2 regions of the Bacillus sp. AFS017336 genome follow, and region 1 is predicted to be linked to the other one. Evidence: riboswitches for the same ligand, from Rfam matches in the RefSeq annotation. Region 1 holds a riboswitch; the other holds the start of a gene.
The links. A riboswitch is a leader RNA that binds a small molecule or an ion and turns the genes downstream of it on or off. The one in region 1 is predicted to bind S-adenosylmethionine.
Positions count from the first base shown of each region.

Region 1 (8,379 bases):
GCCGTTACTTCCCAACCAATTTCATGACAACCGCTAATAAAGACATTTCTGCGATCTTCATAAAGTGCTAACAATTTTTTCACACTTTCTTGAGATTCTGTTAATGCAACAGCGGCAGCCTCTTGAATAGCTGGGAAAATACTAACGTAAAGATGGTCCTGTAATAGATTAATAGCTGAAATGACCTCTTTATTACCAACTGCAAACCCAATTCTCCAACCAGCCATATTATAAGTTTTAGAAAGTGTATAAATTTCAATACCACACTCTTTTGCACCAGGAGTTTGAAGATAACTTAATGGTTTTTTGCCATCAAATCCAAAAGCACCGTATGCAAAATCATGGCAAACTGTAATATGATTATTTCTTGCTAACTCCACAGTATCTTTAAAAAATTCTTCTGTTGCGATTGCACCAGTAGGGTTATTTGGATAATTAATAAATAAAATTTTACTAGCATCTAAAACTTCCTGAGGAATTAAGCTATAATCTGGTAAAAATTGATTTTGCTCAAGTAACGGAAGCGTATAAGGTACCGTTTTAGAAAGAGAAATACCAGATAAATAGTCAGGGTATCCTGGGTCTGGAACTAAAATCGTATCTCCTTCGTCACATAAACAAAGTGGTAACTCTACTAATCCAGCTTTTCCGCCAAATAAAATAGCTACTTCTTCCTCTGGGTCTAAGTCAACATCATACTCGCGTTTATAAAAATCTACAACAGCTTTTTTTAATGTACTCATCCCTCTAAAAGGTGAATAACGATGAGTTGTTGGATTTTCAACAGATTGCTGCAATGCTTTTATAATATGGTCTGGTGTTGGTTGATCTGGATTTCCTTGACCAAGATTTATCACATCATGACCTTTATTGATTGACTCATTAACTTTTTGAACGAGTGAAGCAAAAAATTGTTTAGGTAAATTGTTTAATAGCTTATTATGAATCAAGTTAATCACTCCAAAAATAGAATTTATTTAAGTAGATTAGATCGTTTTGTAATCGAATGATTTGCATGAACGACTGTTGCAATAACTTTCACCATCATATATGCTCGATTTAAAAATGTCTATAAAATTTAGAATAGGGTGAATAAATTATGTTGAAAATTGCTTGCATTCAATCTGACGTTATATTAGGCAAATCAAGAGCTAATTTTAAAAATATGAAATCTAAAATTATTGAGGCTGTAAAAGAAAATGTAGAGGTAATCGTATTACCGGAGTTATGGACAACAGGCTATTGTTTGGAAGAAATTGGATTGCATATTGGTGATCAAGAGGAAATCATTTCTGAACTCCAGTTAATAGCAAAATCAAATAATGTAACACTAATTTGTGGATCATTTCCAATTGCTCGAGAAAATGGTGTCACCAATACTTTAATTGTTATAAGCAAAACAGGTGAAATCGTTAAAACGTATGATAAAATTCATTTGTTCCAGCTAATGAACGAGCATCACTATCTTCAAGCAGGTGAGACCGATGGACTTTTTGAAATTAATGGTTTAACTGCCGCAGGTTTTGTTTGTTATGATTTGCGTTTCCCAGAATGGATCGGAGCTCATTCTCAGAAAGGTGCAAAAGTTTTATTTTTTGTTGCAGAATGGCCAATTCAACGAATGAATCATTGGGAAACTTTATTAAAAGCAAGAGCAATTGAAAATCAATGCTATGTCGTAGCATGTAATCGAGTAGGTAAGGATTTAGCGAATACATTTGGAGGAGGCTCGATGATAATCGATCCTTGGGGAGAAGTAATTTCAAAAGGTAGTCCGAATGAGGAAATCATTTTTGGCGAAATTGATCCTAAAAAAGTCGATGAAATACGCGGTACAATCCCAATCTTCGAAGATAGAAGAGAAGGAATCTATAAAAAATTACAAAAAAGTAATTGACAAACTAAAATTCTTTAAATTAAAATACGAATATAAAATCAAATATGCGAACTCTTATTTCGAGTAGGCGGAGGGATTTGGCCCGATGATGCCCAGCAACCGACTGTAATACCATTGTGAGATGGGGCGTAATAAATACGCCTGAGCTTAATTGCTCAGTAAGGCACGGTGCTAATTCCAACAGAAAAGTAATTTTCTGGTAGATAAGAGACGAAAGCCAATTAACATTGCCTCTTTTCGTCTCGGAAAAGAGGCTTTTTATTTTGTCAAAATCGAGGGGGATGAATTGTATGACTGTCATTCAAAGAAAAGAATATAGACCTTTAACAGAGGCAACTGCAGTTACTTACTTACAAAAATTAGGTTATTTTACAAATGAATTATGTGAAAGTGTAGAGATCGGCGATGGAAATTTAAATTTAGTTTTCAAAGTTACACCAGTAGGAAGTGAAAAAGGTTTAATCATAAAACAAGCTCTACCTTATGCAAAAGTTGTTGGTGAAAGCTGGCCTCTGACATTAAATAGAGCAACAATCGAGAGTAATGCAACAAAAATATATAATGATTTAATTCCATTACATTCACCAGAAATTTTAGAACATGATGAAGAGCAAGCTGTAACAGTAATGGAAGACCTTTCTCATTTGCAAATTTTACGAAAAGGCTTAATTGAGAAAAAGAGTTATCCGTTTTTGGCAGAACATATCGGTGAATTTTTAGCAAAATCATTGTTTTTCACTTCTGATTTTGGAACAACTCCAGCTAAGAAAAAAGAGCTAGAGTATCTATTTAACAATCCAGAACTTTGTGATATAACAGAAAATCTTGTTTATACTGACCCATACTTTAACTGTGAAACAAACAGTTATGAAGAAGAGCTAACAGAAGTAATTCAAGAACTTTGGAATGATGAAGCTCTGCAAATAGAGGTAGCAAAGTTAAAATTAGACTTTTTATCAAAAAAAGAAGCGTTATTACACGGAGATTTACATACAGGAAGCATTTTCGTGTCTGCAACAGAAACAAAAGTTATTGACCCAGAGTTTGCGTTTGTAGGACCAATTGGGTTTGATTTAGGTCAAATTCAAGCGAATTTAATTTTTCAACTTTTCAGCCGAACTGAGCAAAAAGAAGAAATTGTTGAACACATTTTAAACATTGAAAAAGTTTTTAATGAAACATTTATTCGATTATGGGAAGAACACAGTGTTAGACCATTTAACCAACAGGCTCTAATTAAAGAAAAATTAGAGGGGTATTGGGTGGATGCAATTGGAGTAATTGGATGTGAATTAATCCGAAGAAGTATCGGTCTTGCTCATGTTGAAGATATTGACTCACTTGAGGAAAATCAAAAAATTCAAGTAAAGAAAAAAGTCTTAAAATTCGGAGCATTTTGTATTAAAAATAGATTTAATATTAGCAATATTGGTAATTTACTAATTGGATTGGAGAAATAATCGATGACTACATTACAGCAAATACCTGAATCTTTACAATGGAACGGTGAGAGTTTAAAAATTTTAGACCAAACTAAATTGCCAACTGAAATATATTATTTTGATGCAACTACATTACTTGATGTACGAGAAGCAATCGTTAAGCTACAAGTAAGAGGAGCACCAGCGATTGGTTTAGCAGCAGCTTATGGTCTATATTTAGGCGTTCGAGAAATTCAGACTGAACAGATCGATGAGTTTCATACTCAAGCAAGAGTATTAGCTGACGAATTAATTAGTGCAAGACCTACTGCAGTAAATTTAGCTTGGGCGGTTGAAAGACTAATTAGAGCTATTAAAGAAGCAAAGACAGTTTCTGAAGCTAAGTTAATCATTATGGAAGAAGCGATCAAACTACATGTAGAAGATGAAGCGACTTGCAAGGAAATTGGTGAAAATGCTTTAACATTATTGCATAATGGAGCGGCTGTTTTGACCCATTGTAATGCAGGTAGTATTGCTACAAGTCGATATGGTACAGCACTTGCGCCATTGCACTTAGCAAAAGAAAAAGGCTGGGAAATTTCTGCGTATGCAACCGAAACAAGACCAGTATTTCAAGGTGCTAGACTTACATCTTGGGAGCTAAACCAAAGCGGTATCCCAGTTACATTACTAACTGATAATATGGTCGGCTACTTATTACAAAATAAAAAAGTGGACGCAGTCATTGTTGGCGCTGATCGTATTACTGCAAATGGTGACACTGCAAATAAAATTGGAACATTACAATTAGCGATATTAGCAAACTTTTATCAAATTCCATTTTATGTAGCTGCGCCATTATCAACAATCGATACATCAATCGAATCAGGTAATGAAATTGTCATCGAACAACGCGACCGAACAGAAGTAACACATATCGGAAATGTTCAAATTGCACCTGAAGGAATTAATGTTCTTAACCCAGCATTTGATGTAACACCTAATGAACTAATAACAGCAATTATTACAGAAAAGGGAATTGTTTCGAGCAATTTTAAAGAAACATTCAAAGGTTGGGAAGAAGTTTAATATAAATAAAGCATTATCTAGTGATTTAATACAAAGTTATTCCGAAATTACTTATATAGGAAGAAACTAGTAAAAGCGGATGAATATTTTTATGTGAAGTTTGTATATTCCTATGAATTTAGATGTACTATTTCTGCATTAACTAAACGATTCTCATAATTGTATATTAATAGAAAAAGGATGCCTTAAAAGTGTAACATTTTTAGGGCATCCTTATTTATATATTTATAGGAAATTTAAAATAAGCGTAGTTAGAGTTGAAAGTGCAAATAAAACAGTGCAAGGAGTAAATAATTAATGTGAAATCGTAAATAAAGGTCGAATTGCAAATATATCAGAGAAAAGTGCAACTAAGTAATGAAGAACCCCAAATAAAGGTCGAGTGCAAATAAAACTGTGAAAAGTGCAAATAAGTAATGAGGAACCGCAAATAAAAGTCGAAGTGCAAATAAAAATAGAGAATCTGCAAATAAAAATAGTGAAACTGCAATTAAAATGAACAAAACAGCAAATAAAATTGGTGAAACTGCAATTAAATTCCCTGAAATCGCATATTAGATAGGATAATACCTATACCGGTTAGGGTATTTCACAAGAATAATTGCTCAAAGGTAGATACACAAATTTGAAATTTAATAAATTGCGCTAATTCTCCTTAAATGAACTAAAAAAGTGAAGAAAACAACTGAAAATCTATAAATGAGGATCATACATTCAAATCTAAATGAAAAATACTTCAAAAATACCCCACATTTAGCTGTAAGACAGATGTAGAACTACAATTTTTTGGTATTAAAAATAGTCCGCCTATGTGTCGATACGCAGACCTCTAAGATGGCCTCTTTTTTTTGAAAAAATAGTAGAATTTTAATAAATATTGCATAGAATAAAAAACAAATAATTTCATGTTAGATTTTCTAACATCGTATTGACAGATTATCTGACATGGAATAAAATACTAATAGATGAACGAAAGGAGCATTGCTATGAATGATCAAGTAAGACGCTCAACGCCACTTTTCCCAATTGGAATAGTCATTTCGTTAACTGAATTATCTGCAAGACAAATTCGATATTATGAAGAGCATGATTTAATTCGACCGGCACGCACGGAAGGTAATCGTAGATTATTTTCTTTCAACGACGTCGATCGATTATTAGAGATAAAAGCATTTATCGAACAAGGCTTGAATTTAGCAGGAATTAAAGAAGTACTCCATTTAAAATCGTCAGAAAAATCCAAAGAAACTATCGTGCAACAAGTTATAGTTGAAAAATCAATATCAGATGAACAGCTTCGAAAAATGCTTCGCCAAGAGTTATATCAAAATGGTAAATTAGGAAAAACTTCTTTACGCCAAGGAGATATGTCTCGATTCTTTCATTAAGATATTGATTAAAAACGGATTTTTCTAGCTTTTATATTTATATGGGGGGAAATATAAATGAATAAAGGAACGATTTTAAATTCTGTTGATAAGCATAGTCTTGAGTTTGTACAGTTATTTTTTACAGATATAGAAGGAGTATTCAAACATTTAGAACTACCGATTACTCAAATTGAAAAAATACTTAAAAACGAAACTATGTTTGATGGCTCAAGTATTAATGGCTTCACGAAAATTGAAGCAAGTGACATGATGCTTTTTCCAGATTTGAATACTTGGAAAGTTGATGTTACAGAGAAAGTTGGACTTTTCATTTGTGATGTTCATTACCCTGATGGGACACCGTTTGAAGGTGATCCAAGAAATGTACTGAAACGAGCAATTGAAAAAGCAACTGATAAAGGATTTACTTCATTTAATGTCGGCCCTGAACCAGAATTCTTCTTATTTTCTAAAGAAGGAAATCAATTAGTGCCAAATGACAACGGTGGATATTTTGATGTAGCTCCCCTAGATAAAACAGTTACAATACGTCGTGAAATTACGAAAGCACTTCAGGCATTAGGATTAGAAGTTGAGGCTTTACATCACGAAGTTGCAATCGGTCAACATGAGATCGATTGGAAATACGCACCAGGATTACAAACAGCTGATAATATTCAATTATTTAAATATACAGTTAAAACAATTGCTGAAAAACATGGTTTAGTTGCAACATTTATGCCAAAACCAATTTTCGGTGAAAATGGCTCAGGTATGCATTGTCATATGAGTCTAGGAAATGATAATGGTAATGCCTTTTATGATCAACATGATTCAATTGGATTATCTGAAACAGCTCGACAATTTATTGCAGGTGTATTAACACACGCTCGAGCAAATGCTTCAGTCACAAATCCAACTGTTAATTCATATAAACGTTTAGTTCCAGGTTATGAAGCGCCAGTCTATGTAGCTTGGTCACAAAGTAATCGAACATGTACCATTCGTATACCAGCTGCAAGAGGTGCAGGTACTCGAATCGAAGTGCGAAATCCAGATCCATCTGCAAATCCATATTTAGCTTTAGCTGTATTACTTTCTGCAGGATTGGATGGAATTGAAAGAAAATTAACTCCACCATCTGAACGCAGTGAAAACTTGTATAAGATGGATGATGTAACAAGAAAAGCAGAAGGGATTGAAACATTACCTGGAAGCTTACTTGAAGCAGTTACAGAATTAGAAAACAGTGAATTTTTACAGCAAATATTAGGAAAACACGTATTTTATTCCTTCCTTCAAAACAAAAAAGAAGAATGGGATGCATATCGACTGCGTGTATCAGAATGGGAAAAAGAAACATATTTAAACTGCTAATCACTAAAATTTAAAATAAAAAAATAGAAAAGTGGAAGTAGAAACTCTCTACTTTTCTATTTTAAAGTGTGTTAGACTAATTTTGTTTGTTGCATACGAAAGGGGAACTTTTATAATGGCTAAGTTTACTAAAGAAGATATTTTCCGTATTTCAAAAGAACAAAACGTAAAGTACATACGTTTACAATTTACGGATTTACTAGGAATTATCAAAAACGTTGAAATTCCAGTAAGTCAGCTTGAAAAAGCTTTAGACAATAAAATGATGTTTGACGGTTCATCAATCGAAGGATTCGTTCGTATCGAAGAATCAGATATGTACTTATTCCCTGATTTAGACACTTGGGTAGTATTCCCATGGACTGCTGAAAAAGGAAAAGTTGCTCGTTTAATCTGTGATATCTACAATGCAGACGGTACTCCATTTGAAGGAGATCCTCGTAATAACTTAAAACGTATGTTAAAAGAAATGGAAGCTTTAGGCTTCACGGATTTCAACTTAGGACCTGAGCCAGAATTCTTCTTATTTAAATTAGATGAAAAAGGCGAACCAACTCTTGAATTAAACGATAAAGGTGGTTATTTCGACTTAGCTCCAACTGACCTAGGTGAAAACTGCCGTCGTGATATCGTTCTTGAACTTGAAGAAATGGGCTTTGAAATCGAAGCTTCTCACCACGAAGTAGCTCCAGGACAACATGAAATTGATTTCAAATATGCTGGCGCAATCAAAGCTTGTGATGACATTCAAACATTTAAATTAGTTGTAAAAACAATCGCACGTAAACACGGTTTACACGCAACGTTCATGCCAAAACCATTATTCGGTGTTAATGGATCTGGTATGCACTGTAACTTATCATTATTTACAAATGGCAAAAACGCATTTTACGAAGAGTCTGGTGAACTAGGTTTAAGCGAAACTGCTCGTCACTTTATCGCAGGTATCTTAAAACACGCACCAAACTTTACAGCTGTAACAAACCCAACTGTAAACTCGTACAAACGTTTAGTACCAGGTTACGAAGCTCCATGTTACGTTGCTTGGTCTGCAAGAAACCGTAGTCCACTAATTCGTATTCCTGCATCTCGTGGTTTAAGTACACGTGTAGAAGTACGTTCAGTTGACCCAGCTGCAAACCCATACTTAGCATTATCAGTATTATTAGCGGCAGGCTTAGACGGAATCAAAAACAAATTAGAAGCTCCAGCTCCAGTAGAC
Region 1 covers NZ_NUCO01000154.1:591-8,969, reverse strand. The annotation lists gene CN601_RS25710 (pyridoxal phosphate-dependent aminotransferase) at 1-959, opposite strand, end outside; gene CN601_RS25705 (carbon-nitrogen family hydrolase) at 1,103-1,897, shown strand; SAM riboswitch class I at 1,949-2,107, shown strand; gene mtnK (S-methyl-5-thioribose kinase) at 2,188-3,357, shown strand; gene mtnA (S-methyl-5-thioribose-1-phosphate isomerase) at 3,361-4,410, shown strand; gene CN601_RS25690 (MerR family transcriptional regulator) at 5,397-5,798, shown strand; gene CN601_RS25685 (glutamine synthetase family protein) at 5,856-7,157, shown strand; gene glnA (type I glutamate--ammonia ligase) at 7,273-8,379, shown strand, end outside.

Region 2 (4,364 bases), on a different contig from region 1:
GGTTACGAAAACAATCAGTTAATTGATGGAATTATTGATCGTATTATCAATCTTCAACATCCGAATGGGGCGTGGAAATTATATGAGGATGAAAAAAATGGTAACTTAAACGCAACCGTACAAGCTTACATAGCTTTATTAGTCTCAAAAAAGTATACAAAAGATCATTCGAGTATGAAGAAAGCAGAAAAATTCATTCGAGAAAATGGTGGAATAAAAAAAACACATTTTATGCTTAAAATGATTCTTGCCATTCACGGTTTAATTGCCTATCCAAAGTTGTTTTACTTTCCAATGAGCTATTTTTTATTGCCTGATAAAATGCCATTAAGTTTATTTGATTTAAGTAATTATGCTAGGGTTCATTTAGTACCTATGATTCTATGTATTAATAAACGTTTTAAAGTGAAATTAGAAGATGATCTAAATATTGATAATCTTTTAGAAGACAGTGAAATGGAATGGTTTAACGAAGAGCGGGGGACATTTTATCAATTTATTCTTGAAGAAGGGAAGAAGCTTGCTTCCTATCCTTTATATTTTCATCAAAAAGGCTATGAAAAGGCTGAACGATTTATTTTAGATCGGATTGAAACAAATGGAACCTTTTATAGCTATGCTAGTTCTACATTTTATATGGTTTATGCTTTGATGGCTTTAGGATATAAAGTTTCATCTTCCGTCATTCAAGATGCACTACAAGGACTCCTTTCATATGCGACGAATACAGATGCTGGACTTCATATTCAAAATTCACCATCAAAAGTTTGGGATACAGCTTTATTGTCATATGCAATTCAAGAAGCGGGTTATTCAAATAATGATCCGATTATTTCAAAATCTATTCATTACTTACTTTCTAAACAACAAGATTTGATTGGTGACTGGTCTGTACATGCTAAAAATTTAAGCCCTGGTGGCTGGGGATTTTCTGATGTGAATTCATTTATACCAGATAATGATGATACCGGTGCCGTGTTGAGGGCACTATCAAGAAGTGCAATGGATCAACCAAACTTTCAAGAAAGTTGGTTAAAAGGCGTTCATTTTTTACTTGGATTGCAAAATGACGATGGTGGTTGGGGAGCATTCGAAAAAAACGTAACGAATAAGTGGCTTACTCATTTACCGATTGAAAATGCAAAAGATGCGATTATTGATCCTTCTACTCCTGATTTAACAGGGCGTATATTGGAGTTTATTGGCAACTATACATCAATTTCTAATGATGACCGAATTGTTAAAAAAGCAGTTGATTGGTTGTTTAAAAACCAGAAATCAAATGGTAGTTGGTATGGTAGATGGGGAATTTGTTATTTATATGGTACGTGGGCAACAATTACTGGTTTAAGAGCTGTGGGGGTTTCTAAAAATCATGAAGCAATTAAAAAAGCTGAGAAATGGTTAGTTTCGATTCAAAATGAGGACGGAGGTTGGGGAGAATCAGGATTTTCAACGGTTAAAGGTTCTTATATTCCATTAAAGTATAGTACACCTAGTCAAACTGGTTGGGCAATTGATGCCTTACTGACAATTCGAAATAAAGATGATGAAGTGATTAGAAGAGGGATTAACTATTTAGTCTCTCAAAATGAAATTTCTAATAAGGCGCTATCATATCCTACAGGACTTGGACTACCAGGTCAGTTTTATATTAATTATCATAGCTATAATGAAATCTACCCTTTAGTTGCATTAGCACACTTTAAAAATAATTAAATAATAACATTATGTAAAGTGAATAAATTTATTTTTGGAAATTTTTCAATAAATGGCTTTCTTTTATCATATAAATATAGTAAACTATCTTCATTGAATAAAAAAACTAAATAATCCTTATCGAGAGTGGTGGAGGGACTGGCCCTTTGAAACCCGGCAACTTTAGCTTATGCTAAAAAGTGCTAAATCCAGCATGTTTAAAACATGAGAGATAAGGCGTAAAATTAAACTTTAACGTCATTCTTTCATTTTTTGAGAGAATGGCGTTTTTTATTTTATATAAACAGGAAGTGATGAAATGGGCTTGTTGGAAAAGTTAAGTAATGGAATTGTTTTAGGTGATGGTGCAATGGGTACACTTTTGTATTCAGGAGGGCTACACAGTTGCTTTGAAGAACTCAATATTACTGAACGGGATCGAATCATTCATATTCATGAACAATATATAGATGCTGGTGCAGAAGTAATTCAAACAAATTCGTACGGTGCAAATGCTGGAAAGCTAAGACAATATGGGTTAGAGAAGTTAGTAAAACAAATCAACCAAATGGCTGTAAGAAATGCTAGAGCTGCTTCGAAGGGAAGAGCCTTAGTTATTGGTGGTATTGGTGGAATGAAATATGTTGGATCTACGTTTACAACTCCTTTAGAACGGGAAATGATGTTGCTTGAGCAAGCTTCAGCACTTCTAGAAGAAGGCGTAGATGGAATCATGCTTGAAACATTTTATGATGAAAATGAATTATACGATGCTGTAAATTTACTAAGAGGAAGAACGGATTTACCGATTATTTCTCAAGTAACGCTACAAGAAATTGGGATTATGCAAAGTGGCCAATATATTGAGAAAATACTTCCTAGATTAGTTGATTTGGGGGCGGATGTAGTCGGTATCAATTGTCATTTAGGACCACTACATATGCTAGAATCGCTAAATACAGTATCATTACCAACAAATGGTTACTTATCAGCATTTCCAAATTCAGGCTTACCATTGTATGCAGAAGGGAAATACGAATACAAATCGAATCCAGAATATTTTGAAGATATGGCTAAACCGTTTGTTGAACAAGGAGTAAGACTAATCGGTGGGTGCTGTGGTACTACACCGGCACATATTGCGGCTTTACGAAAAAAGATTGATACTTTACAACCCGTTACAAAAAAAGAAGTGAAGAGCCGAACGATTAAAATTACAATCCCAAAGCAAGTAGAACAAAAGGATGAGACTTTGCCAGAAAAAGCAAAACAGAAAACGACGATTATCGCTGAACTTGATCCTCCGAAAACTTTACAAACGAGAAAGTTTTTTGAAGGAGCAAAGGCGTTACATTCTGCAGGAGCTGATGCGATTACGTTAGCAGATAATCCACTAGCTTCACCGAGAATATCGAATGTGGCAATGGCTTCTCTGTTACAAAGATTAGACGTTCCAGTCTTAACTCATTTGACTTGTCGTGATCGCAATATGATTGGACTTCAATCTCATTTAATGGGGTTATCGACTTTAGGTTTAAACGAAATTCTTGCGATTACAGGAGACCCAGCTAGAGTCGGAGATTTTCCTGGCGCAACTTCAGTTTATGATGTAGCATCACTTGATCTTATTCGAATGATTAAAGAAATGAATGAAGGCAGACTTTATTCAGGTAAAAGCTTAGGAAATGGAACGAGATTTTCAGTTGCCGCTGCTTTTAACCCAAATATTCGAAAATTTGATGCCGCGATCAAAAGACTTGAGAAAAAGGTTGAAGCAGGAGCGGATTATTTCTTAACTCAGCCTATATATGATTTTGAAACAATTGATAAGTTATACGAAGCGACACGTCATATTAAGCAACCAATTTTTATCGGCATTATGCCATTAGTTAGTAAAAGAAATGCCGACTTTATTCATTATGAAGTTCCTGGAATAACTTTATCAGATGAAGTAAGGAACCGAATTTCATCAGTTGAACCAGAAAAGGCAATCGATGAAGGGAAAAAAATTGCAAAAGAACTTATTAATTATGCAAAAGATAAATTTAATGGCATTTATTTAATTACACCATTTTTGAAGTATGAAATAACAGAAGACTTAATTCATTTTACTAAAAGCAGCAATAAAGAGGGGATACAACTATGAAACAATTAGATATAGCTTTAAAAGAGAAAATATTACTTCTTGATGGTGCAATGGGAACGATGATTCAGCAACGTGATTTAACTGCAGATGATTTTGGTGGGGAAGATTATGAAGGCTGTAATGAATATTTAGTTGTAACTAGACCAGATGTTATTCAAGAGATTCATGAGGAGTATATAAACGCAGGATCTGACATTATCGAAACGAATACTTTTGGGGCCACAAATATTGTTTTATCTGATTATAATTTACAGCATTTAGATATTGAATTGAATGAAATAGCAGCAAAAATTGCAAAGCAAGCAGTTGAAGCATCTGGTAAAGATGTTTTTGTAGCAGGTGCGATGGGGCCTACAACAAAAGCAATTAGTGTTACAGGAGGCGTAACATTTGATGAATTGATTACCTCATACAATCGTCAAGCAACTGGATTAATCAATGGTGGCGTAGATGTTTTACTAGTTGAAACTTGTCAAGATATGCGAAATGTTAAAGCTGCTTGCATTGGAATTAGTAATGC
Region 2 covers NZ_NUCO01000011.1:180,765-185,128, forward strand. The annotation lists gene shc (squalene--hopene cyclase) at 1-1,719, shown strand, start outside; SAM riboswitch class I at 1,834-1,937, shown strand; gene CN601_RS05805 (bifunctional homocysteine S-methyltransferase/methylenetetrahydrofolate reductase) at 2,018-3,844, shown strand; gene metH (methionine synthase) at 3,841-4,364, shown strand, end outside.
Region 2: it holds a riboswitch for S-adenosylmethionine, as region 1 does, so the genes downstream of both, CN601_RS05805 (bifunctional homocysteine S-methyltransferase/methylenetetrahydrofolate reductase) here and mtnK (S-methyl-5-thioribose kinase) in region 1, are expected to answer to the same signal.